DNA from 2 places in the Streptomyces huasconensis genome. Region 2 is predicted to be linked to the other one. Evidence: predicted binding sites of a transcription regulator. Region 2 holds the regulator's gene; the other holds the start of a gene.
The links. The regulator HspR, encoded in region 2, represses chaperone genes until heat shock. The targets are predictions, from matches to a motif close to TTGAGNNNNNNNNNCTCAA.
Positions count from the first base shown of each region.

Region 1: a site for HspR is predicted at 4,572-4,590, ahead of lon (endopeptidase La). Genes of this name have one in related genera too.

Region 1 covers NZ_CP086119.1:5,482,802-5,490,499, reverse strand. Annotated here, with positions in the region: gene J2N69_RS25160 (protein phosphatase 2C domain-containing protein) at 1-367, shown strand, start outside; gene J2N69_RS25155 (MarR family winged helix-turn-helix transcriptional regulator) at 462-950, opposite strand; gene J2N69_RS25150 (lysozyme) at 1,209-2,042, shown strand; gene lon (endopeptidase La) at 2,117-4,549, opposite strand; gene J2N69_RS25140 (hypothetical protein) at 4,711-5,055, opposite strand; gene J2N69_RS25135 (acetylserotonin O-methyltransferase) at 5,246-6,256, shown strand; gene J2N69_RS25130 (rhomboid-like protein) at 6,253-6,963, opposite strand; gene J2N69_RS25125 (spermidine synthase family protein) at 7,640-7,698, shown strand, end outside.
Region 2 covers NZ_CP086119.1:4,273,823-4,281,520, forward strand. Annotated here, with positions in the region: gene dnaK (molecular chaperone DnaK) at 1-359, shown strand, start outside; gene grpE (nucleotide exchange factor GrpE) at 359-1,066, shown strand; gene dnaJ (molecular chaperone DnaJ) at 1,130-2,320, shown strand; gene J2N69_RS19495 (heat shock protein transcriptional repressor HspR) at 2,324-2,779, shown strand; gene J2N69_RS19500 (hypothetical protein) at 2,912-3,424, shown strand; gene J2N69_RS19505 (helix-turn-helix transcriptional regulator) at 3,450-4,424, opposite strand; gene J2N69_RS19510 (helix-turn-helix transcriptional regulator) at 4,565-5,641, opposite strand; gene J2N69_RS19515 (helix-turn-helix domain-containing protein) at 5,638-6,627, opposite strand; gene J2N69_RS19520 (hypothetical protein) at 6,783-6,935, shown strand; gene J2N69_RS19525 (Rieske (2Fe-2S) protein) at 6,932-7,291, shown strand; gene J2N69_RS19530 (pyridoxamine 5'-phosphate oxidase family protein) at 7,404-7,698, opposite strand, start outside.

The DNA.
Region 1 (7,698 bases), 1.2 Mb from region 2:
GCCGCGCGGCTCGGCCGAGCGCGAGGTGGCGGGCCGGGCCTACGGGGCCGCGGTCGAGGCCCTGCGCAACGCCGAGGACGGCTTCTTCACGGCCGCGGCCGATCCCTCGGCCGCCCTGCGCGCGGTCACCGGTGAGGCGCCGCGGGCGGACGTGACGGCGGTGGCCGCGCTCACCGACGGGGCGGCGCGGTGGGTCGAGACGTTCCGCGAGGGCGACTGGGCGGAGTGCTTCGGCCTGCTGCGCAAGGAGGGCCCGCAGCACCTGCTGGACCGCGTACGGGAGTTGGAGCACGCCGATCCCGACCGCCTGGCCTTCCCGCGCGGCAAGCGGCACGACGACGCGGCGGCGGTCTACGTGGAACTCTGAGCCGTCCGGCGGCCCACGGGCCGGGGGCCCACGCAGAGCTTTATGCCGTCCGGCGGCTCACGCAGAGCCCCGAGCCCCCCAGCCGCCCCGCGGCTCACGCGTCGGCGCCGGCGTTCAGCCGGCCGAGCAGCCGGGCCAGCTCGGCGACCTCCGCCCGGTCCCAGCCCTGGAGCTGGCGCACGTACCGGGCGCGGCGGGCGGCGCGCACCGTGCGGAAGCGGGTGCGGCCGTCGGGCGTGAGCCGGATGAGCCAGGCGCGGCCGTCGGCGGGGTCGGGCTCGCGGGAGACCAGGCCCAGCTCCTCCATGGCCCGCAGCTGGCGGCTCATCGTCGCCTTGCCGACGCCGATGTACGCGGCGAGGTCGGTGGCCCGCTGCGGGCCCGAGTCGTCCAGGCAGACGAGCAGGCCGTACGCGGCGGGCTCCAGGTCGGGGTGGACCTGGCGGGCCATCTCGCCGGAGGAGGCCCGCGCGCGGCGCAACAGGAGAGACAACTCCCGTTCCAGGGAGAGGAACTCGCGGTCCACCCCTGGTTCGGCGTCACCGCGCGCCCCGTCCTTCACGCCCTTCTCTGCAGCACCCATGTCCCGCTTTCCCGATTCTGAAAGTTGTCGCCGGAAGGCCCTCGCGCCGCGGCCGTGGCGCCGACGGCCTGACCAGTATTTCGCAAGGTCGCCACGGTGCCGCTCCGGTGGCACCGCCACAGGAGTGGACCAACGGCACCACTCTGGACCTCTTCCCCGCGACGGTCTACGTGCGTAGCTTTTCAAGTGACATGTTCACACCATGAACCTGTCGCAAGGTCCCCCCAGAGCACCACCGAGGCCTTCGGAGGCACGCAGATGTCCGTGCACAGACCCGGCCCCTCCCACCGCCCCCGCTTCTCGCCGGCGGCGATCCTCCTCGCGGTCCTGTCCGCCCTCTCCCTCCTCCTGACGCTCCCCACGGCGGCCCAGGCGGACGACGTCCCCCCGCGCGGCTCCGCCCGCCTCGGCCAGGGCGTCATCGAACACGACGGCCAGGGCGGTCTGCCCACCGGCGGCGGCGCCACCCAGACCGAGGGCGTCGACGTCAGCAGCCATCAGGGCAACGTCGCCTGGTCCACGCTGTGGAACAGCGGCGTGAAGTGGGCCTACGTCAAGGCCACCGAGGGCACGTACTACGAGAACCCGTACTTCGCCCAGCAGTACAACGGTTCGTACAACGTGGGCATGATCCGGGGCGCGTACCACTTCGCGACCCCCGACACCGCCAGCGGCGCCAGCCAGGCCAACTACTTCGCGAGCAACGGCGGCGGCTGGTCGCGCGACGGCAGGACGCTGCCGGGCGCGCTGGACATCGAATGGAACCCCTACGGGGCCGCCTGCTACGGCAAGTCGCAGTCCGCGATGGTCAGCTGGATTCGTGACTTCCTCACCACCTACAAGGCGCGCACCGGCCGCGACGCCGTGATCTACACCGCCACCAGCTGGTGGAAGCAGTGCACCGGCAACTACAGCGGCTTCGGCGCCAGCAACCCGCTGTGGATCGCCCGCTACGACACCAGCCCGGGCGAACTCCCCGCCGGCTGGGGCTTCCACACCATGTGGCAGTACACCTCCTCCGGGCCGACGGTCGGTGACCACAACAAGTTCAACGGCGCCTACGACCGGGTCCAGGCGCTCGCCAACGGCTGAGTACGCGAACGGCGGCCCGCCCCGTGCGGGGCGGACCGCCGTTCCCTTGCCGTGACGCGGCGATCCCTGGCCCGTTACACGGCGACCGGGACCTGCGCCTCGGGCACGGTGGCCTCGGTGAGCGCCAGTTCGAGCACCTGGCGCACATCGGTCACCGCGTGCACGTCGAGCTTCTCCAGGACCTCGGCCGGGACGTCGTCGAGGTCGGGCTCGTTCCGCTTCGGGATGATCACCGTGGTGATCCCGGCGCGGTGCGCGGCCAGCAGCTTCTGCTTGACGCCGCCGATCGGCAGCACCCGGCCGGTCAGCGAGACCTCACCGGTCATGGCCACGTCGGTGCGGACCAGCCGGCCGCTGAGCAGCGAGGCGAGGGCCGTCGTCATCGTGACGCCCGCGCTCGGCCCGTCCTTCGGCACCGCGCCCGCCGGGAAGTGGATGTGCACGCCCCGGTCCTTCAGGTCGGCGACCGGCAGCTCCAGTTCGGCGCCGTGCGAGCGCAGGAAGCTCAGCGCGATCTGCGCCGACTCCTTCATCACGTCGCCGAGCTGGCCGGTGAGGGTCAGCCCCGAGGCCCCGGTCTCCGGGTCGGCGAGGGACGCCTCCACGAACAGCACGTCGCCGCCCGCCCCGGTGACCGCGAGCCCGGTCGCCACGCCCGGCACCGCGGTGCGCCGCTCGGCCGGGTCCTGGGCGGACTCCGGCACGTGGTGCGGCCGCCCGATCAGGTCGCGCAGATCCTCGTCGGTGACGGTGAAGGGCAGCTCCCGCTCGCCCAGTTCGTGCTGGGCCGCGACCTTGCGCAGCAGCCGCGCCACCGAGCGCTCCAGGTTGCGTACGCCCGCTTCGCGCGTGTACTCCCCGGCGAGCTTGCGCAGGGCGCTCTCGTCGAGCGTGACCTCGTCCTTCGCCAGGCCCGCCCGGTCCAGCTGGCGCGGGAGCAGGTGGTCGCGGGCGATGACGATCTTCTCGTCCTCCGTGTAACCGTCGAGGCGGACCAGCTCCATGCGGTCGAGCAGGGCCTCCGGGATGGCTTCGAGGACGTTGGCCGTCGCCAGGAAGACGACGTCGCTCAGGTCCAGCTCCACCTCCAGGTAGTGGTCCCGGAAGGTGTGGTTCTGCGCCGGGTCGAGGACTTCGAGGAGGGCGGCGGCCGGGTCGCCCCGGAAGTCGGAGCCCACCTTGTCGATCTCGTCGAGGAGCACGACCGGGTTCATCGACCCGGCCTCCTTGATGGCCCGCACGATCCGCCCGGGCAGCGCCCCGACGTACGTACGGCGGTGTCCGCGGATCTCCGCCTCGTCCCGTACGCCGCCGAGCGCGACCCGCACGAACTTGCGGCCCATGGCGTGCGCGACGGACTCGCCGAGCGAGGTCTTGCCGACGCCGGGCGGGCCGACGAGGGCGAGCACGGCGCCGCCGCGGCGCCCGCCGACGACCCCGAGGCCGCGGTCGGCGCGGCGCTTGCGCACCGCCAGGTACTCGGTGATGCGCTCCTTCACGTCCTGGAGCCCCGCGTGCTCGGCGTCGAGCACTTCCTGGGCGCCCTTGATGTCGTACGCGTCCTCCGTGTGCTCGTTCCACGGCAGTTCGAGAACGGTGTCGAGCCACGTCCTGATCCACGAGCCCTCGGGCGACTGGTCGCTGGCGCGCTCCAGCTTGTCGACCTCCTTGAGGGCGGCCTCGCGGACCTTCTCGGGCAGGTCGGCGGCCTCGACGCGGGCGCGGTAGTCGTCGGACTCCTCGCCTTCCTGCTCGCCGTTCAGCTCGCGCAGCTCCTTGCGCACGGCGTCCAGCTGACGCCGCAGCAGGAATTCGCGCTGCTGCTTGTCGACGCCCTCCTGGACGTCCTTGGCGATGGTCTCGGCGACGTCCTGCTCGGCGAGGTGTTCGCGGAGCTGGGCGGTGGCGAGCTTGAGGCGGGCGACGGCGTCCTCGGTCTCCAGCAGTTCGACCTTCTGCTGGGTGGTGAGGAAGGGCGAGTACCCGGAGTTGTCGGCGAGCGCGGAGACGTCCTTGCCTTCTGCGAGCTGCGTGACGCGGTCCACGACCTGCCAGGCGCCGCGCTTCTTCAGCCAGCTGGTGGCGAGCGCCTTGTACTCCTTGACCAGCTCGGTGACGGCGCCGGGCAGGGGCTCCGGGACGGAGTCGCTCACGTTCTGCCCCTCGACCCACAGGGCGGCGCCGGGCCCGGTCGTACCGGCGCCGATGCGCACGCGGCCGCGGCCGCGGATGAGGGCGCCGGGGTCGCCGTCGGAGAGCCGTCCGACCTGCTCGACGGTGCCGAGGACGCCCATCGCGGCGTACGTCCCGTCGATGCGCGGAACAAGCAGCACCTTCGGCTTGCTGTCGCCCTCGGAACGGGCCGCGGCCTGCGCGGCCTCCACCGCGGCGCGCACCTCGGCGTCGGAGAGGTCGAACGGAACCACCATGCCGGGCAGGACCACCTCGTCGTCGAGCGGCAGCACAGGCAGAGTGAGCGTTGTGTACGAGGTGGACTCAGTAGCCATGATCTCCCTTTCGGCATTCAAGTTGAGCTGTACCGACTCAATGCTTGTGAGCGCCGCGATGTTCCCCAACCGTTGTTCGCTCTGAGCGATCACCCCGACCCGGTGTGCTGCCGAGGGCCGCGGTGCCGCGTTTCCGGGTCGCTTGCCTCCGTGGAGGCGGCTCAGGGGCAGCGGCGTCCCAACTTCGCGGACCGGCGGTTGTGCCCCTTGGTGTCCCACCACTCTTCCAAGAGGCCACGCACCAGCTCGACGAGTTGGCGAAGGCGCTCGGGGTCGGGGGCGGAGGAGGTGAACACGTCCGCAAAGGACTTGTCGCCCCAGGGCAGTGTGCACACCCAGCACTCGTCGGCCCGACCCTCCCGCTCGACGATCAGGCCGTAGGTCAACGTGACGCTGCGGTCCGGCTGATGTTCCGTCATCAGGTCGGTGACGTTGAACCGGGTCGCGCCGTCATCGGTGGTGAATGAGCGGGCCAGAACGCGCTCAGCCGGCGTGCGGGCCGCCATATGCGCCTCTCATCTCGGCTACGGGGACCCCAAGTTGGTCGCCGGGGCCGTGCGGGGCGACGGCGTGAGCGGCATCGGCGTGGGCATCAGCACCGTCATCCGCTCCAGGTGGGCCCCGGACGCCCTCTGTACGGACGGGCCTTCCCTCGGGACCGTGGAGGTTTCCCCCCGACTCTCACGGAGGAGACCCATGGTGGACACACCTGACCTCACCGGCCGGCTCATGGAGCACGCGCTCGGGCACCTGTTCTCCGCGGCGCTGCGCACGGCGGCCCGCTGCCGGGTCGCCGACCACCTGGCCGCCGGGCCCCGCACCGCCGAGGAGCTGGCGGAGCTGACGGACACCCACGCCGGGCACCTGCGCCGCGTCCTGCGCTATCTCGCCACGCGTGACGTCTTCCGCGAGGACGAGGCGGGCGCCTTCCACCTCACGCCGCTCGCGGACTCGCTGCGCACGGACGTGCCGCACTCGCAGCACGCGGCGGTCGTGATGCTGACCGACCAGGCGTTCCAGAGGACCTCGGCGGGTCTGGAGGAGACGGTGCGCAAGGAGGGGCCGTCCTTCGAGCGGACCTTCGGGCAGCCGTTCTTCGCGTACCTGGCCGGGGACCCGGCGCTGCGGGAGCTGTTCGACGCGGGCATGACCTCGCTCTCGGGGCCGGTCGACACGGCGGTCGCCGAGGCGTTCCCCTTCCCCGAGCGGGGCACGGTGGTGGACGTCGGCGGCGGGCGCGGCAACCTCCTGAAGACGCTCCTGCGCGGGCGGCCCGGCCTGACCGGGGTCCTCTTCGACCAGACCCCGGCGATCAGTACGCATGTCCTGAGCGGGGACGAGGCCGTGCGGGGCCGCTGGAGCGCCGAGTCCGGGGACTTCTTCGCCGAGGTACCCAAGGGCGGCGACCTCTACGTACTCAAGCACGTACTGCACGACTGGCCGGACGACGCCTGCCTGCGCATCCTGCGCAACTGCCGGGCGGCCATGCCACCCGGCGCCCGCCTCCTGGTCGTCGAGTCGGTGCTCCCCAAGGGCAACGACCCGCATCCCGGCAAGGCGCTGGACCTCGCCATGGCCGCGATCGTGGACGGCCGGGAGCGGACGGAGGCCGACTTCACGGCGCTGCTCTCGGCGGGAGGGTTCACGCTGACGCGGATCGTGCCGACGGCGGCGTGGCCGTCCGTACTGGAGGCGGTGCCCGCCTAGCCCGCTTCGGCGCGTGAGGCCGGCCTGGCGGAAGCCCGGAAGGGACGGCCGCGCCTGAGCAGCGGCCAGACGCAGACACCGACGGCGAACGCGAGCAGGTGCCCCCAGTTCGTCATGGGGTCGGTGAACGCGATCAGGTCCTCGACCAGCATCCAGCCGAAGCCGGCGAGCACGGCCCAGCGCAGCCACGGCGTGAGCAGCCCCGCGAGCGCGCCGACGCTGGCGGCCACGCCGAAGCTGATCCCGTAGTCGAGGCGGTGCAGCGAGCTGCCGGGCAGGTGCCCCGCGAGGACGGACAGCCCGACCGGGACCTCCGTCGCGAGCGTGGCGACGACGTGTCCGAGCAGGAAGACCCCGGCCGTGCGCAGACCGCCGATGCGGCGCTCCAGCGCGGTGAGGACGAGCAGGAAGGCGATGGCGTACGGCGAGGTGATGCCGCCCGCGATCCACAGGGCGCTGGCGACGAGGACGAGGAGCGGGTTGTGCGCGAGGTGCGCCACATCGGTGCTGGACCCGCGCAACAGCGCGTCGACCAGCTCCGGGTCGCCGTACCGGCCGAGGAGCGAGGTGCCGGTGAGGACGACGGCGTACCCGAAGGTGAAGGGCGTACGACGGGGCCCGGGCAGCAACCGCCAGGGGCGGGCCCGGGAGCGGACGGCGGGGGCGGCGGTGACCGCGGACTCGGCGCGGGCCGTAGCGGTGCCCACAGGCCTGGCGATGGCCGTGACGGCGGGCGTGGACTCGGCGGTGGCGGACCCGCCGACGGCCGCGACAGCAGGTACGGGCCCGACGGTGGCGGACCCGGCGACGGCCCTGACAGCCGGAGCGAGCCCAGCGGCGACGGGCCCAGCCACAGCGGTGGCAACGGCCGCAGGCCCAATGCCGGCCGCAGCCGCAGACCCCTCGGCAATCGTAGCCGCAGACCCCGGCCCAGCGGCAGCCCCAGCCGCAGGCGCAGACTCAACGGCAGCCGCAGACCCCCCGGCAGTCGTAGCCCCATCCGCAGGCCCAACAGCGGCCCCGGCCGTATCCGCAACCCCAACCGTTGCGGCACCCCCACGCTCCCCCTCCCGCCAAAGCCCCGGCGGCGGCTGCCGGGGTATCGCGTTCAGGGCGGGCGGCTCACCGTCCCCGGGCGCGCGGGCGGTGCCGGTGGCGGCGGGGGTGTCCGGGGGCTCGACGCTCTGGTTCACGGGTGAGGCGCTCCTTCCGTCCCGTCCTACCCTTTGCCCATTCCCGGAGCGCTGTCCACGCCCGGCGCCCACGTGGGACGTGATTCACAGCAACCCCACCCGTCACTTCCGCGTCACCGGCAGCCTCGGCACCACCCGCCCGCCGAAAATGCCGCCCGCACTCCGCCCCCGCGCTCATACCCTGTGGCCCATGCACACCCACACCACCGACGCCCCCGTCGTCCTCGACAGGCGCGAGGGCCCGTACGG
Region 2 (7,698 bases):
GCCGCGAGGCCGCCGAGTCCCGCAACCAGGGCGAGCAGCTCGTCTACCAGACGGAGAAGTTCCTCAAGGACAACGAGGACAAGGTCCCGGGCGAGGTCAAGACCGAGGTCGAGGAAGCCGTCAATGAGCTGAAGGAGAAGCTCAAGGGCGAGGACACGGCCGAGATCCGCACCGCGACCGAGAAGGTCGCCGCCGTCTCGCAGAAGCTGGGCCAGGCCATGTACGCCGACGCCCAGGGCGCGCAGGCGGCCGGTGCCGAGGGCGCGGCCCCCGGCGCCGACCAGGCCAAGGAGGACGACGGAGTTGTCGACGCCGAGATCGTCGACGACGAGAAGGACCAGAAGGGTGGCGCCGCCTGATGACCGAGGAGACCCCGGGCCTCGGTGAGAACGCCGAGAAGCCTGACGTCCCCTCCGGCGCCACCCCTGATGACGCGGCGCCGAAGGCCGCCGAGCCCTCCACCGAGGAGGGTCCGGCGGCCCCGGCCGGGGACACGGACAGCAAGACGTCCGCGCAGGACGCGGGCCTGACCGCCCAGCTGGACCAGGTGCGCACCGCGCTCAACGAGCGCACGGCGGACCTCCAGCGGCTGCAGGCCGAGTACCAGAACTACCGCCGCAGGGTGGAGCGGGACAAGGTGACGGTGAAGGAGATCGCCTCGGCGAACCTCCTCTCCGAGCTGCTCCCGACCCTCGACGACATCGGCCGCGCCCGTGAGCACGGCGAACTGGTCGGCGGCTTCAAGTCGGTCGCCGAGGCGCTGGAGACCGTCGTCGCCAAGATGGGCCTCCAGCAGTTCGGCAAGGAGGGCGAGCCCTTCGACCCGACCATCCACGAGGCCCTGATGCACAGCTACGCACCGGACGTCACCGAGACGACGTGCGTCGCGATCCTGCAGCCGGGGTATCGCATCGGCGAGCGCACCATCCGCCCCGCGCGGGTGGCCGTCGCCGAGCCGCAGCCCGGCGCGCAGACGGTCAAGGGCGACGAGTCCTCGGCCGCGGCCGACTCCTCCTCCGCCGATGAGGCGAAGGACAAGGAGACCGGTGGCCCGGACGAGGGCTGACGTCGGCACCACGTCGGTCGTACGTAGCAAGCGCAGCAAGCGTAGGAAGGAGGGACGTCGGGGATGAGCACCAAGGACTTCATCGAGAAGGACTACTACAAGGTCCTCGGCGTCCCCAAGGACGCCACCGAAGCCGAGATCAAGAAGGCGTACCGGAAACTCGCCCGCGAGAACCACCCGGACGCCAACAAGGGCAACGCCAAGGCGGAGGAGCGCTTCAAGGAGATCTCCGAGGCGAACGACATCCTCGGTGACCCCAAGAAGCGCAAGGAGTACGACGAAGCGCGTGCCCTCTTCGGCAACGGCGGATTCCGGTCGGGCCCCGGAGCCGGCGGCGGATCGTTCAACTTCGACCTGGGCGACCTCTTCGGAGGCGCGGCCGGTGGGGGTGGAGCGGCCGGCGGCGGCTTCGGGGGCGGCCTCGGTGACGTCTTCGGGGGCCTGTTCAACCGCGGCGGCGCGGGTGCCGGTTCCGGCACGCGTACGCAGCCGAGGCGCGGCCAGGACATCGAGTCCGAGGTCACGCTGAGCTTCACGGAGGCGGTGGACGGCGCGACGGTGCCGTTGCGCATGTCCTCCCAGGCCGCCTGCAAGGCCTGTTCCGGCACCGGCGACAAGAACGGCACGCCGCGCGTGTGCCCGACCTGCGTCGGCACGGGCCAGGTCTCGCGGGGTGGCGGTGGCGGCTTCTCGCTGACCGATCCGTGCGTGGACTGCAAGGGCCGGGGCCTGATCGCCCAGGACCCGTGCGACGTCTGCCACGGCTCGGGGCGCGCGAAGTCCTCCCGCACCATGCAGGTGCGGATTCCGGCGGGGGTCAGCGACGGTCAGCGGATCAGGCTCCGCGGCAAGGGCGCCCCCGGCGAGCGGGGTGGCCCGGCCGGTGACCTGTACGTGGTCGTGCACGTCGGCACGCACCCGGTCTTCGGCCGCAAGGGCGACAACCTCACGGTCACGGTGCCGGTGACGTACCCCGAGGCGGTGCTGGGCGGTGAGGTCAAGGTGCCGACCCTGGGCGGTCCGGCCGTCACCCTGAAGCTGCCGCCGGGCACGCCCAACGGCCGCACCATGCGCGCCCGCGGCAAGGGCGCCGTCCGCAAGGACGGCACGCGCGGCGACCTGCTGGTGACGGTGGAGGTGTCGGTCCCGGCATCCCTGTCGGACTCGGCGAAGGAAGCCCTGGAGTCCTACCGCAAGGCGACTGCGGGCGACGACCCGCGGGCAGAACTGTTCCAGGCCGCGAAGGGAGCGTGACCCATGGAGAGGGTCGGCCGTCGTCGCAATCCGTACCAACTCACCGACGACACGCCGGTGTACGTCATCTCGGTGGCCGCCCAGCTGAGCGGCCTCCACCCGCAGACCCTGCGCCAGTACGACCGCTTGGGCCTGGTCTCCCCGGACCGCACCGCGGGCCGGGGCCGGCGCTACTCCGCGCGCGACATCGAACTGCTGCGCACCGTGCAGCAGTTGTCGCAGGAGGAGGGCATCAACCTCGCCGGCATCAAGCGGATCATCGAGCTGGAGAACCAGGTCGCGGCGCTTCAGTCACGGGTCGCGGAACTCTCCGCGGCCGTGGAGGGAGCCGCCGCCGCCATGCAGCAGCGTGAAGCGGCGGTACACGCCTCGTACCGCCGCGACCTCGTCCCGTACCAGGACGTGCAGCAGGCGAGCGCGCTGGTGGTCTGGCGGCCGAAGAGAGCGACGGAGCAGTAGCGGCGCCGCCCACGTGGGTGTCGAAGGGGCCGGGAGGGGAACCTCCCGGCCCCTTCGCGCGTTGCGGTGGTCGACCTGACGTACGTCCTGCGTACGTGCTGACATGTGGTGTTGCGGGGGAAGTGGATTCTCATGGCCATGGTGGGGCTGTTCTGGATCGCCGAGGGCGATGTGTACGTGGGCGCGAAGCCGTCCGGGCTGGCCGCCGGCGTGCGCCTGACCCCGGAGGGCGTGGTGGCCCTCGGCGATCGGCAGACGGGTCTGTGGCCGTGGGAGGACGTGCGGGCCCTGACGGTCGAGAACGCCCCCGTGAAGTCGCTGAAGCGGCAGGTGGGCGCCCTGGTGGACATGGCCCTGACGGTCGGCCTCGGCGGCGGGGACGAGGCGCCGACGATGACCGTACGGATCACCGACGTGCAGGGCGCCGACCACGAACTGACCGTGTACACCGCCGCGGCGACGGGCTACTCCCCGGCGGAACACGACCTCTCGCTCGACCTCCTCGCCCAGCTGACGCGGGGCGCGGGCACGCTCCTGACGACGCTGGCCGCGATGGCGGAGTGGGGGCGCCGCCGGGAGGGGGGCACGCCGCGGGCGGCCGACCGGGAGGCGCTGCTGAGGGAGTGGCTAGGGGCGGACGCCTGACGCGGAGGGGCGGGCGGCCGGACGCTCACGGGTTCCGTTCCAGCAGCCCCGACTGCCCAATGAGGTAGCCCAGTTGGGCGCGGCTCTCGCTGCCGAGGGTGGCGGCGAGCTTGGCGATGTGGACGCGGGCGGTGCGGATGTTCATGCCGAGGCGGTCGGCGATCTCGGCGTCCGTGAGGCCCTCGACGAGCAGGCCCGCGATCGCCCGCTGGCGCGGGGTGACGCCGCCCTCGGAGACCTGCGGGGCGGCCTGCGGCCACATCGGCGTCGCCAGCCGCCACAGCCGCCAGAAGGTGGTGGCGAAGTACTCGACGAGGGCCGGGTGGCGCAGTTCCAGGGCGACGGTGCGGTCCTTGCTCGCCGGGATGAACGCCACGCTCCGGTCGAAGACGAAGAGGCGGTCGGTGACCTCGTCCAGGGTGCGGGCCTCGACGTCGCCCTCCAGCTGCTCGAAGTAGGCGAGCACGGGCAGCGAGTGGCGGGTCGTGTGCTGGTAGAGGGTCCGCATCCGGCAGCCCCGGCCGAGGACCGCCTGGTCGCGCGGGAAGGCCTCGGCCAGGGTCTCGGGCGGGCGGGTGCCGCCGGGCTGGATGGCGAGGAACTCCTCCGTGACGTCGCTCATGGCGCGGTCGATGGCCGCGTTGATGTGTTCGAGGCCGTCCAGGACGGTGATCGCGGGGAGGTCGGCGGCGGCGGACAGCTCCGTGTCGAGCGCGATGAGCGGTGCGAACGCGGCGGTGAGACGCGCCTCGCGCGCACGCTGCCCGGCGATCCGGTCCTCGATGGTGCGCAGGAGGCGGGGCAGGGCCGTGGCGGGGGCGGCGGGCAGCAGCCACCGGGCGTCGGCGGGGTCCGGACGGAGGAGGCCGAAGTCGAGGAGGCAGGGCGCCCGTTCGGAGTCCTCGACGCGGACCCTGCCCTGACGGAGGGCGTGGGCGTAGACGGAGGAGCCTTCCTCGCAGAGTTCCTCCACGGCGTGCGGCGCGTGCTCGCTGCGCATGTGCGCTCCCTCCCGCTCGGTTGAAGCGCGGCGATTCTATGCAGGGGGACCCGGGGGCGAGGGTGTCCCCTTCATTGAAGTGTCTACTTCTGGGCCGCGGTGGTCGCCCCACGCGGGCGGGCCGGGGCGCGGCGGGCGTCTCAGGAGCCCCAGGAGCCGCGGGCGAGGATTCCTGACTGGCCGATGAGGTAGCCGAGCTGGGCGCGGCTTCCGCTGCCGAGGGTGGTGGCGAGCCTGGCGATGTGGTCGCGGGCGGTGCGGATGTTCATGCCGAGGCGGTCGGCGATCTCGGCGTCGGTGAGGCCTTCGACGAGGAGGGTGGCGATGGCGTGCTGGCGCGGCGTGACGCCGCTGCCCGAGGGGATCTTCGCCGACCGCGGGTACATGGGGGTGGCCAGGCGCCAGAGCCGTTCGAAGGTGGTGGCGAAGTAGTCGACGAGGGCGGGGTGGCGCAGCTCCAGGGCGATGTCGCGTTCCTTGTTCGCCGGGATGAAGGCGACGGAGCGGTCGAAGACGAAGAGCCGCTCCGTCAGTTCGTCCAGCGTGCGGACCTCGGCGTCGCCCTGGAGGCGCTCGTAGTACGCGAGGGCGGGCAGGGAGTGGCGGGTGGTGTGCTGGTACAGGGTGCGCAGGCGGCCGCCGCGGGAGAGGAGCCCCTGGGCGCTCGCCAGGGAGCGTGCCAGCACCTCGGGGGGCCGGGTCCCTCCGGGCTGGATGCACAGGGCCTCCTCGGTGGCCGCGTTCAGGGCCCGGTCGACGGCTTCGCCGATGCGGGGCAGCCCGCGCAGGACCGTGAGGGTGGAGGAGACCTCCTGGGGGCGGGCGTCGGGGGTGACCGCCATGAGAGGCGTGAACGTGTCGGCCAGCCGGACCCCGCGGCGCCGCTCGTACGCGATGTCCTGCTCGATGGTGTCGAGCAGCCGGGGCAGCGCGAGCGCCGGGGCGACGGGACGCAGCCACCGGGTGTCCTCGGCGTCCGTCAGCAGTAGCTGGAAGTCGGTGAGGCAGGGCGTCCGCTCGGCGTCCCGCAGGGGGACGCGGCCCTCCCGCAGCGCGCGTGCGTACAGGTGGCTGCCGGCCTCGCACAGGGTGTCGGGGCCGTGCGGCGGATGGGCCGCGGTGGTTGCGGTGGCTGTGCTGACCGGGGTGGCCGGGGCAGTCGGAGTGGCCGGGGTGGCTGAAGTGGCGGGGGCGGCCGGGGTGGTTTCGGCGGTCACTTCGGACGGTCCTGGTCGAGGATTCCCGACTGGGCGATGAGGTACCCGAGCTGGGCACGGCTTCCGCTGCCGAGGGCGGCGGCGATCTTGGCGATGTGGGCGCGGCAGGTGCGGACGTTCATGCCGAGGCGGCGGGCGATGGCCTCGTCGACGTGGCCGTCGATGAGCAGCTTGGCGATCGAGCGCTGGACGCCGGTGATGCCGTCCACGGAAGGGGGGTAGGGCACGTCGTCGATCAGGGGGGTCGCGCGGCTCCACTGCTCTTCGAAGACCTTGGCGAGGTACTCCACCAGGCCCGGGTGTCTGAGTTCCAGGGCGACCTGCTGGTCGGCTCTGGCGGGTATGAGCGCGACGTTCCGGTCGAAGATCATGAGCCGGTCGGTCAGCTCTTCCAGGGTGCGTATCTCCACGTTCCCCTGGGCCATGTAGGCCGCGTAGGCGAGCGTCCCCTGGCTGTGCCTGACCGTGTGCTGGTAGAGCGTGCGCATCGTGATGCCGCGGTCGAGGATGGTCTGGCCGCGTTGCAGCGCCACGGTGAGCGTGTTCTCGCTGCGGCCGCCCCCCGGCTGCACCGTGAGCACCTCGGAACGGCACTCGGCGGTGGCGCGTTCGATGGCCGCGTGGATGCGGGCGTCCCCTTCCAGCACGGTGATCGCGTGGGTCGTGGGCTCTTCCCGGGCGGTGATGGCCATAAATGGCTCGAAGATGTCGGTCAGCTCCACGGCGACCCTGCGCCGCTCCTGGATTTCCCGTTCGAGGGGGTGCAGGCGCTGGGCGAGCGCGGCGGACGGCGGGACCGGCCGGAGCCAGTTCGCGTCGTCCGGATCGGGGTGCAGAAGAGCGAAGTCCATGAGGCAAGGAGTGTTCTCGGCCTCACTGCGCAGAATCCGACCGCTGCTGAGTGCGAGTGCGTACAGCCTGGAGCCCTCGCCGCAAAGAGGGACGGCGGGGTGAGGATGTGTCGGTTTCGCGCTTGTTGTGAGCAAATCTCCACCCCCCAGGGTCCTGAACGTGCAGGAACATGATGCATCGACCCTGTGGCTTTGACGTGCTTGATTGAGACATCGTCTTGTTGAGCCGGGGGAGAGGAACCTACCAAGTGAGGACGAAGCCGACCATGTTTAAGCGCATGCTTCGCTCGGTGCTTGTCACCACCTTCTCCGCAGGGCTGATCCTGGGCACGGTGAGCGCTCTCGATCTCGGCTGGCAGACCCAGCCGGCGAGGACGAACACGCTCGCGTCGCCGCCTCCGGATCTCGGCTGGACGATCGCCCCGAAGGGTGTCGGAGCATGAGCACCCCTCCTGACGACCGCACCTTCCGCCGGGAAATGGCCACCGCCTACCGCTCCGGCTGGCACTTCATCGATCTCGTGACGGCGATCCCCCGCCGCGGCGACTCGCTGATGGTGACCTTGCTCGGTGAGCCGATCGTCGTCACCCGTGACGACGAGGAGGAGATCCGTGCCTACCGGTGCCTTCGGCGGCCGCGCGGCGCGCCGCAGCCCGTGCGGTGTGCCGTTCGGTACGGGATGGTCTTCGTCAATCTCGACCGGCGCGACCACCAGCTTGTCGGAGAGCAGGAACAGCAGGGTCCGGGCGCGATGACGAGCGCCCCGGACAACGTCACAGCCACCCCCCGCAGTGCCTGACGCGATTCCCCCGTCGTTGTAAATCGCGCAGGTACTTCCCCCAGCAGCGGCGCCACCGTGGACCTGAACACGGTGGCGCCGCTGTGGCGTGCGCCGGAAGCCGGCCGCCCGCTCACGCCTTGCCCAGCGCCCGCGTCACCTCGATCTCGATCAGGACCCGGCCCGGGTTCGGCGAGGGCCGCCGCTGGTAGCGCTCCTCGTAGCGCCGCTCCGCGTCCTCGATCGCCGCGGGCTCCGTCCTGATCGTCGCGCGGCCCTCCAGCGTCGCCCAGCGCCGCCCCGCGAACTGGCACACCGCCACCCGCGCCCCGGGCCCGTCCGCCGCGCCCGCCGCCGCCGCTATGTGCGCGACCTTCCGGCTCGTCCCGCGCGCCAGCACGCGGGCCACCCCCGCCTCCGGGTCGTAC